3 regions of the Sporosarcina sp. P17b genome follow, and region 2 is predicted to be linked to each of the others. Evidence: riboswitches for the same ligand, from Rfam matches in the RefSeq annotation. Region 2 holds a riboswitch; each other region holds the start of a gene.

Region 1 (3,286 bases), on a different contig from region 2:
AATTCGATTTGAGGGCCCCTCCGCCTTTCAATTCCCATTGCCCTGTCAAAGCAGGCAAGCAGGAAATTGTCCGGACCATCATTCCCCCGTTATCATGATGCTGCAACCCATTGCCAATGCGAATCATGGAAGGGGAGACGGTTCCATACATCCGGGCCAATTCATAGATATCTTCCTTCGGCACGCCCGTAATGGCGGAAACCGTTTGGGGATCGTAGTGCTTTACATGTTCCCTGAGCTCTTCATAGCCGATTGTATATTGTTCCAAAAACGATTGATTGACCAGTTTTTCTTTATAAAGAATATGCATGATTCCGAGTGCAAGCGCTCCGTCAGTTCCGGGAAGAATGGGGATGAACCAATCAGCCATGCGTCCGGTCTGATTTTTATGGACGTCAATAACGACGATTTTAGCACAGTTTTTTTTCGCTTTTTGCGCAATCATGATTTGGTGCATATTGGTGCTGACAGCATTGATGCCCCAGAAAACAAATAATTTTGTTTCCGTCATCTCCTCGGGATCTGTTCCGAAACGCCCGCCCATCGTGTAATTGTAGCCGACCTCGCCAGCGACTGAACAAATCGTCCGGTCCAGTTGACTCGAACCAAGGCGGTTGAAGAAACGGCGATCCATCCCTTTGGAACTAAGTTTCCCCATATTGGCATAGAAACTGTAAGGAAGAATCGATTCCGGACCCTCTTCTGAAATCAATTTTTTCCACTGATCTGTGATGGTTGTAATGGCTTCTTGCCAACTGATTGGAACAAATTTCCCATCACCTTTTTCCCCAACGCGTTTCAAAGGGGTTGTAATCCTTTTTGGATCATAAATGCGTTCAGTCATATGTCGAACTTTGTTACAAATACTTCCTTTTGTTACAGGATGGTCCGGATCGCCTTCAATTTTAACGATTCTCCCATCATCTTTGTGAACAAGCAATCCACATTGGTCTGGACAATCAAGGGAACAGACCGAGGGGACTACACCATTTTCTACATCAATATAAGAATGCATATCAAATATCCTTTCAAACAAACGATTTATGCTAGATAGTATAACATATATTAAACTATTTTTTTGGAAAGTTAAAATAAGTGGTTGACTTCAGATTGAAAATTCTATACAGTTAATTGATAAGTTAGATATTCGACATTTTTCACTCAATTACATATTATTATTTTCTATCGAGAGAAGTTGAGGGACTGGCCCTATGAAACTTCGGCAACATAATTGTGCCAAATCCAGCAAGCGTAGCTTGAGAGATAGAAAGGGTTTAGCATTTATTTTTTAATGTGATTATGATGTACTATCATCGACTCTTTCCGTCCTTTCGGAAAGGGTTTTTTTATTTTATATAACCTAAGTTGAAGCTACAGAAAAATTAGAGATAGAGATGGAGAGAGTGTTATGTTAGAAAGAATCGGAATCACGAAAAACTTAGGATGGGGCTTTTTCGGTGTCATGCTGTTCATGATGGGAGACGGAATTGAAGCCGGTTGGCTGAGTCCTTTCTTGATTGAAAGCGGGTTGACCATTCAACAGTCAGCTGCCATTTTCACAGTATACGGAATCTCGATCGCGCTGTCTTCTTGGTTTTCAGGCGTCTGTGTAGAGGTATTTGGTCCAAAACGTACAATGGCAATCGGTTTAGCCGTTTACATAATCGGTACCGCAGGGTTTATCACGTACGGTTTTTCGACGATGAATTACCCGGTTATGCTTCTCACGTATTTCATTAAAGGTTTCGGTTATCCGTTGTTTGCCTACTCCTTCCTGACATGGGTCATTTATAAGACACCGCAAAATAAATTGAGCTCTGCCGTCGGTTGGTTTTGGTTTGCGTTTTGTGCGGGAATGATGGTGCTGGGCGCATGGTATTCAAGTTTCGTAATCCAGCATCTTGGTTACATCAATACAATGTGGACATCTATTTTCTGGGTATGTCTCGGTGCGATCTTTGCTTTAGTTATCAATAAAGACAAGTTCCAAAAGAAAAAACTCGCGAACAAAAAAGAAGCAGTCACCGAATTATTGAAAGGCATCACCATTTTGAAAACGAACAAACGGGTTGCTGCAGGTGGAGTTGTCCGAATTATCAATAGTTTAAGTGTCTATGGATTCCCGGTATTCTTACCGATGCATATGGCGCAACATGGCATTGAAACAACTGCATGGTTGCAATTATGGGGAACGTTCTTCTTAGGAAACATCATCTTCAATTTAGTGTTCGGCTTTATTGGGGATAAATTCGGTTGGAAAAACACAATCATTTGGTTCGGTGGAATCGGCTGCGCGATTTTCACGCCGCTTCTGTTCTATATACCGGTAATTACAAATGGTAGTATTCTCATGACGAGCATTGTTGGATTCATATGGGGCGGCTTGGTAGCGGGCTACGTTCCAATCGGTGCCCTGGTACCATCCGTTGCAGGTGAGGATAAAGGCGCTGCAATGTCCGTGTTGAACTTTGCCGCTGGTCTGTCCACATTCGTAGCACCAGCAATCGCTTTGGCGTTCATTGGGCTTGTTGGAGCGGAAGGGGTCGTGTGGATTTTCAGTGCCCTCTATGTAGTGAGTGCGATTATTGTTAAATTCATTCGTGTACCGGAAGAGGAAGAAGGAAAGGCGCGGGAAAAAGCCGTTCCGATTACTTCCTAAAACCGCTGTCGATGGGCGTTGATTGACAAAGTTATCGATAGATGAAATAATCACAATTAATTGAAATAAATACGAGATTTCTTATCTAGGTGGAGGGACACGGCGTGACTTCTTGCTTTGTGTTGTTGTAGATAAGAAGATGTATCAATGACCTCTTCTTATAATAGAAGAGGTTTTATTGATAGATGGTAGGAGGACATATAGATGAGTGCAGAGTTTAAACCAGTAATTTTTTGTGATTTCGATGGTACAATTACGATGAAAGATAATATTATCAATATCATGGACAAGTTCGCTCCCGCTGGATGGGAAGAGATAAAGGACGATATTATGGCACAAAAGGTGTCGATTCAAACAGGAGTCAAAGAACTCTTTGCTTTATTGCCCACTTCCCAAAAAGAACAAATCGTGTCGTTCGTTTTGGAGGACGCGGAAATCAGGGAAGGTTTTGGTGAATTTGTTCAGTTTACCCGCGAAAAAAACATACCGCTCTATATCGTAAGTGGCGGCATCGACTTTTTCATTCACCCATTGCTTGAACCATTCGGGCCATTCAATCAAGTCTATTGCAACGAAAGTGATTTTTCAGGAGAACACATCAACATCCTCTTCCCGCATGAATGTGAT
Region 2 (3,286 bases):
CCGAAGAACAAAGCAACGTCGCCTTCTTCACCTACGTTTGCTGAACAGTGCATAGAAAGAATACCTTGTTCAGGTAGCAAGAAGTTCATAACAGAGAAAATAGATTTTTTCATTTCTCCTGCGTACTCTGTTCCACCAATCAAAACAATTCGTTTCTCGAGTGATACGATGATGAAAGTTTCCGAATTAGTGCCATCCACTTTTGGATCCGCTTTGAATGAAGGGGCAGCCAAAATTGTGAATTGCGATTCGTGTGCTTGTAATTCTTCTTCTGTTGGACGGATGAATAGCTGGTGAACGAATAGGTTCTGCCAAGCTAATTCATTGATTACTTGGATAGACAACTGGGAGTCTTTATCCGCGCCTGCAAATCCTTTAAAAACGAAGAGCTCGTCTTTTTCCTTCAAATGATCAATGACTTTCGTGTATAATGAATCAAAGATCTCTTCTGAAATTGGGCTGTTCGTGCTACCCCAATCTACTTTATCCTTAGACACTGCATCTTCAACGATGAATTTGTCCTTAGGTGAGCGTCCTGTGTACTTGCCTGTACGTGCAGTAATTGCGCCGTCTGCTGAAAGTTTAGCTTCGCCTCTTGCTGCTGCTTTTTCCGTTAATTCTGCTACAGACGCTTGGATCGTCACGTTGCTTCCACTAAGAAGACTTTTTAAACTATCATCAATTTTTGCAGATATCATATTTACATACCGTCCTTTGCGTAGTCGATTTATTTATCTTGATAAGAATATCCTAATTCGTAAATAGTATAACACATTAAGAATATTAATCTATACTAATGGAAAACTCAAGTGATTTAGAATAAAAAAATTGACAAAATCCAAACTTTTTAATAAGATGTGACATGAACGGATACTCTTATCCCGAGTTGGTGGAGGGTACAGGCCCTGTGAAACCCGGCAACCTGCAATAGACAGTAGTCTAGCGCGAAGGTGCCAAACCTGAAGCAAGGTTTAATTCCTTGGACGATAAGAGTGAAAGGTGCTGCGCGTGAAATTTTGCCTTTTACTCATGGATTGAATGTGAGTGAAGGGCTTTTTATATTGTCTAGCCCTGAATCCTTATGGTATATGCTTGACGTCTAGGCGTGGAACTTTACCAGGGACTTATGAGAGTACCGTATCATGATGCTTAATATAGGGGGAAACAAAATGACAAACCGTCGACTGTTTACATCAGAATCAGTTACAGAAGGCCATCCAGACAAGATGTGCGACCAAATTTCAGACGCAATTTTAGATGCGATCCTAACCGAGGATCCAAATGCGCGTGTGGCATGTGAAACGAGTATCACGACTGGACTCGTATTAGTAATGGGAGAAATCACTACGACAACGTACGTGGATATTCCAAAAGTAGTTCGCGATACTGTAAAGGAAATTGGATATGTTCGTGCGAAATACGGCTTTGATTACGAAACATCTGCTGTACTTACATCTATTGATGAGCAATCACCTGAAATTGCTGCTAGTGTCAACGTGGCACTTGAAGCGCGTGAAGGGTCTATGACAGATGAAGACATAGATGACATCGGAGCAGGTGACCAAGGTTTAATGTTCGGATATGCATGTAATGAAACACCGGAACTTATGCCTTTACCAATTAGTCTTTCTCATAAATTGGCACGACGTTTAGCAGAAGCACGTAAGGAAGAACTAATTCCTTATTTGCGTCCTGATGGCAAAACACAAGTAACAGTAGAGTATGATCAGGATAATAATCCAGTGCGAATTGACACGATTGTTATTTCCACACAACATCATCCTGAAGCTACACTCAAACAAATCGAGAAAGATATTAAAGAAGTAGTCATCGATGCAGTCGTTCCCATAAACTTGTTGGACGAGCATACGAAATACTTCATTAACCCTACCGGCAGCTTCGTCGTTGGTGGTCCTCAAGGAGACTCCGGTCTAACTGGACGTAAAATCATCGTTGATACGTACGGTGGTTATGCACGACATGGTGGGGGAGCGTTCTCAGGTAAAGATGCTACAAAAGTGGATCGTTCCGCTTCTTATGCAGCTCGCTATGTCGCAAAGAACATCGTGGCAGCAGGATTAGCCGAGCACTGTGAAGTTCAGCTGGCGTATGCTATTGGAGTAGCAAGCCCGGTTTCTATCTCGATTAACACATTCGACACGGGTAAACTATCCGAAACGCAATTAGTGGAGTTCGTACGTGAATTGTTTGACCTTCGTCCGGCAGGAATTATCAAAATGCTTGACCTACGTCGTCCAATCTACAAACAAACAGCTGCATACGGTCACTTTGGCCGCACGGATATCGAATTGCCATGGGAGCAGACGGATAAAGTGGAAGCGTTGAAAGAACTTGCGAGTAAAGTACGTGTGAAGCAATAATGGAGTGCAGAAAGGGGAAAACATTTCCTCTTTCTGCATTTTTTATTTATTTGCCGGCGTAATATGAAAAGGAATCAATTCATAATCTGCCTCTTCATAAGCTACTTGCAATCCTTTATCCTTAATATCTTGTTTCAACACGTTCTTTTGCTTCACTTCCACATCAAACGAACAGCGAAATGGATAAACCTCCACCTTAATAGTGTGCTGATCTGCAAAATAGATCCCAATTCGTCCTATCGGTAATGCAGGGAAAATGCCTGTTGAAGGAATGCCGTCGCGAAAGAATACATGTTCATTCGCTTTGTCGACACCTGGATCATTCACACAACAATATAAGGAAAAGTTATCTCCAAGCTGAAGCAAAGCAAAATGCTTTTCAAATAATTCCTTATCAAAACCCTTGATTTCTTTACACAATCGTTCACGACGATTCTGTTCTCCCTCGATAAATAGCTTAGCTTCTTTTTTGTTATTACTCTGTATAAACTGTTCATAATGAAGACTACAAAGCATGGCTGCATAGTGGTCAATCTTTTCTACATCATCGATTCCTTGACGATAAAGTACTGTTTTAGGGGGAAGTGGGAAGTCAGTGAATCGAAAAGGTACCGACTTCGCATCATTCCAAAAAGGCTGTTTATCAAAAGGAGCCCAGCCGATGTCGTGGTTACGAATGGCAGTCAATACGGAATGACGCCATTGATCTTCAGGAAACATATCCTTTTTCCAGTGTTTCATTAATTCACCGGCTAGGTGTCCATGATGATGTTGTTGCACAAAGCTAAATGTTTTCTCGTGTTCACGTACAATCATCAACTCATCCTTTCTTGTCAGGAGGGACGCTATCATTTTTTATGATCTCTTCTTTAATTTCTTCCTTTACTTTTTCAATTTTCTCCATT
Region 3 (3,286 bases), on a different contig from region 2:
GTCTGTCGTCCCAACGTACGTTTTCCCGTCCCGTGGGATTGCCAATACCATCCGGCCATCCGGTGTGTCAAAGTAAACAATCTGATTCAAAGGGAATACACTTTGGTCAAAAACGAGATGAATGCCCTTCGTCAAACGAATTTCCCTTGAATCCAAGGAGTTGTCTTTCTCCCTCAATGTATTTACCCATGGCCCGGCGGCGTTCACTATTGTTTTTGCGCGTATTTCACTTATTTTGCCATTTAGCTGGTCGACCACGCATACGCCTGCAACTTTTCCTCCATTGTAAATAAAATCAGTTACTTTTGTATAATTGAATACAGTTGCGCCTTGACTAACAGCTTCTTTCATCACTTCAATCGTCAGTCTCGCATCATCCGATCTGTATTCGACGAAACGGCCAGCTCCAAGTAACCCTTCTTGCTTGAGTTTAGGCTCCGCATGCAACGCTCTTTCTCTGGTCAACATGCTTTTTCGTTCTTCTTTTTTCACGCCCGCCAAAAAGTCATAGACGCGCAATCCGATGGAGGTAGTGAATTTACCCATTGAACCGTCCTTATAAATTGGCAAAAGCAGCCACTCTGGGTTCGTCACATGGGGTCCATTTTCATAGACGACCGCCCGCTCTTTACCTACTTCCGCAACGATCTTCACTTCAAGATTTTTCAGGTATCGCAAGCCGCCATGGATCATTTTTGTAGAACGGCTGGACGTCCCTGCAGCAAAATCCTGCATTTCCACAAGTACTGTTTTCATTCCACGACTGGCTGCATCTAAGGCGATTCCAGCCCCCGTGATTCCGCCCCCGATGATTAATACATCAAATTCTTCCGCTTGTAATCTTGCAAGCACTTCATTTTTTTGTAATCCATTAGGTTGTTCACTCATTCTATTTAAAGCCTCCACATATTGTATTCGTTCATTAATTATACTACAATTTAGATAACTAAATCTATTGATTTACAAAAGGTTTAGAAATAGTAACATGTAGAAAGTGTTTTAACTATTTGGTGGGTTTCGATAAAATAGACAATGGGTAAGAGTCATGCTATAATTTCATATGCGTTGTGCGAATCTAATGGTAATTAAAAATAATAAATATACTCTTATCAGGAGCAGGTGGAGGGAAAAGCCCGATGAAGCCCGGCAACCGACTCAATTGAGCACGGTGCTAATTCTTACAGCATTTATGCTGATAGATAAGAAGTTGTGTGAAAAACCTCTTCTTAACTGAAGGGGTTTTTTTATCATCATAGACGATACAGAAGGAGGAAATGACATGAATATATCAAGTAGTCATCAGGAACTAGCAACCTATGCATTCTTAGAAATCAATGAAATTGTGAAGTATGTTAAAAAGCGTGACTTCTTTAGTGAACAGGAACAAGTGATTGTGACGGAGGTAAGTGATGGGAAGATTAATCATGTTTATCGATTAACCGGGGAACAGAAGAGCTTGATACTCAAACAGGCTGTACCTTACGCGAGGATTGTAGGGGAGTCGATGCCTATTCCGATTGACCGGGTCGTCCTAGAAGCAAAAGTATTACAGGAATACGATAATATCATTCCCGGTTCTGTTCCGAAAGTGCATCATCTGGATGAAATCATGGCAATTGTTGTGATGGAAGACATGCATCCGATGGAAATGGGACGCACGGCTTTGAATAATGGGACGGAATCTGCCGTATTTGCGAAGGACATAGGTGTATTCAGTGCGAAAACCACTTTTTATACGTCCGATTTCTACCTAGATCCAAAAGTAAAGAAAGAATTGAATGCTTCTTTTACAAATCCAGCCATGCGGGAAATGACGGAAGAGCTTTCTTTCGATTGTCCCTACAATTCGCATGACAGCAATTACTTTGAAGAAGGCCTGAAAAATGATGTGTTATTTCTGAGTCAAGATCACCAGTTAAAGCTGGAAGTGGCGAAGTTAAAACATAAGTTCATGACGAAAGCGGATGCTCTCATTCATAGCGACTTACATAGTGGTGCAATATTCATGGGGGATGACAAAACAGTTGTATTCGATACCGAGTTTGCTTGTTTTGGGCCTTTCGGATTTGACATGGGGCATTTCATCGCAAGCTTGTTGTTAAATGGAATCGGTCATCCTGAATTTCAAACGAAGCGCTATGAACAAGCGCGGGAAACATGGTATGCGTACACCGATACATTCGCCCAATTATGGAGAGAAGAATCCAATGAGCCTTATACACAACTCGAGGGTTTTCTGACGCATGTAATGGACGGAAAATTTGCCGATATGCTGGGGTATGCAGGGTGCGAATTGGTCCGCCGCTCCATAGGTATTGCACAAATTGACGATTTGAATTATGAAGAAGATGAACAAAAAAGAATGACCAGAAGGAAAAAAGTGTTGGAGCTCGGAAAGTATTTGATACTTAACCGTCACGCAATACGCTCTTTGGAAGAATTGGAGAGCTGGTTCATCGACAGTAATCACAAGGAGGAATTTTAATGGGAGTTACAGCCACTTATCTATTTCCGACACATCCAGAGCAAGAAAAAATAGCGGAGCAACATGCCCTAGGGCTTACAATTGGGTCTTGGACAGACATTCCGCATCTTGAACAGCAGCAATTGAAGCACCATAAAGGTGAAGTTGTTTCTGTGGAAAAAGGGGAAGTAAAGGACACGGTGAAAATCTTTTATCCGTCCGCTAATTATTCGGCAGACCTTCCCGCGATTTTCACGACTGTCTATGGCAAGTTATCCTTTTTTGAAGGCTATGAATTAATCGACTTGGATTTTGGCAAACAATTGCTCGCACAATTTCCAGGGCCACGATTCGGTACGAAAGGGATTCGCGAGCAGTTGAATGTAATGGATCGCCCATTACTGAAAGCCATCTTCAAGGGAGTCATGGGAAGAGATCTTTCCTTTTTCTCAGCCCAACTGGAAGAACTGTTAGCCGGCGGTGTCGATCTCATCAAAGACGATGAAATTCTTTTTGAGAATGAATTAACACCGTTTTACAAGCGAATTACAACAGCAAAAGACATTATCGATCGGCATTATGAACAGACCGGAAATCGGGCATTGTATGCAGTGAACTTGTCGGGACGGACGAATGAGCTTCACGACAAGGCGGAACAGGCGGCAGCGCTTGGCGCGAACGCGTTATTATTCAACGTCCACGCGTACGGTTTGGATGTACTTCAAACGCTGCGTGAAAATAACAATATCAGTTTGCCGATTGTGGCACATTCCGCATTATCCGGCGTTCTCGCGGGACAAGCGGGTGGCGGATTCTCTTACT

Evidence for each region. A riboswitch is a leader RNA that binds a small molecule or an ion and turns the genes downstream of it on or off. The one in region 2 is predicted to bind S-adenosylmethionine.
Region 1: it holds a riboswitch for S-adenosylmethionine, as region 2 does, so the genes downstream of both, CSV76_RS14545 (MFS transporter) here and metK (methionine adenosyltransferase) in region 2, are expected to answer to the same signal.
Region 3: it holds a riboswitch for S-adenosylmethionine, as region 2 does, so the genes downstream of both, mtnK (S-methyl-5-thioribose kinase) here and metK (methionine adenosyltransferase) in region 2, are expected to answer to the same signal.

Annotation. Positions count from the first base shown of each region.
Region 1 is NZ_PDYP01000017.1:19,165-22,450, forward strand. Features, by position in the region: gene CSV76_RS14540 (molybdopterin-containing oxidoreductase family protein) at 1-1,015, opposite strand, end outside; SAM riboswitch class I at 1,180-1,270, shown strand; gene CSV76_RS14545 (MFS transporter) at 1,409-2,659, shown strand; gene CSV76_RS14550 (2-hydroxy-3-keto-5-methylthiopentenyl-1-phosphate phosphatase) at 2,864-3,286, shown strand, end outside.
Region 2 is NZ_PDYP01000002.1:379,362-382,647, reverse strand. Features, by position in the region: gene pckA (phosphoenolpyruvate carboxykinase (ATP)) at 1-698, opposite strand, end outside; SAM riboswitch class I at 874-993, shown strand; gene metK (methionine adenosyltransferase) at 1,170-2,381, shown strand; gene CSV76_RS03825 (DUF3891 family protein) at 2,424-3,197, opposite strand; gene CSV76_RS03820 (hypothetical protein) at 3,202-3,286, opposite strand, start outside.
Region 3 is NZ_PDYP01000017.1:13,734-17,019, forward strand. Features, by position in the region: gene CSV76_RS14525 (glycerol-3-phosphate dehydrogenase/oxidase) at 1-888, opposite strand, end outside; SAM riboswitch class I at 1,104-1,206, shown strand; gene mtnK (S-methyl-5-thioribose kinase) at 1,280-2,485, shown strand; gene CSV76_RS14535 (2,3-diketo-5-methylthiopentyl-1-phosphate enolase) at 2,485-3,286, shown strand, end outside.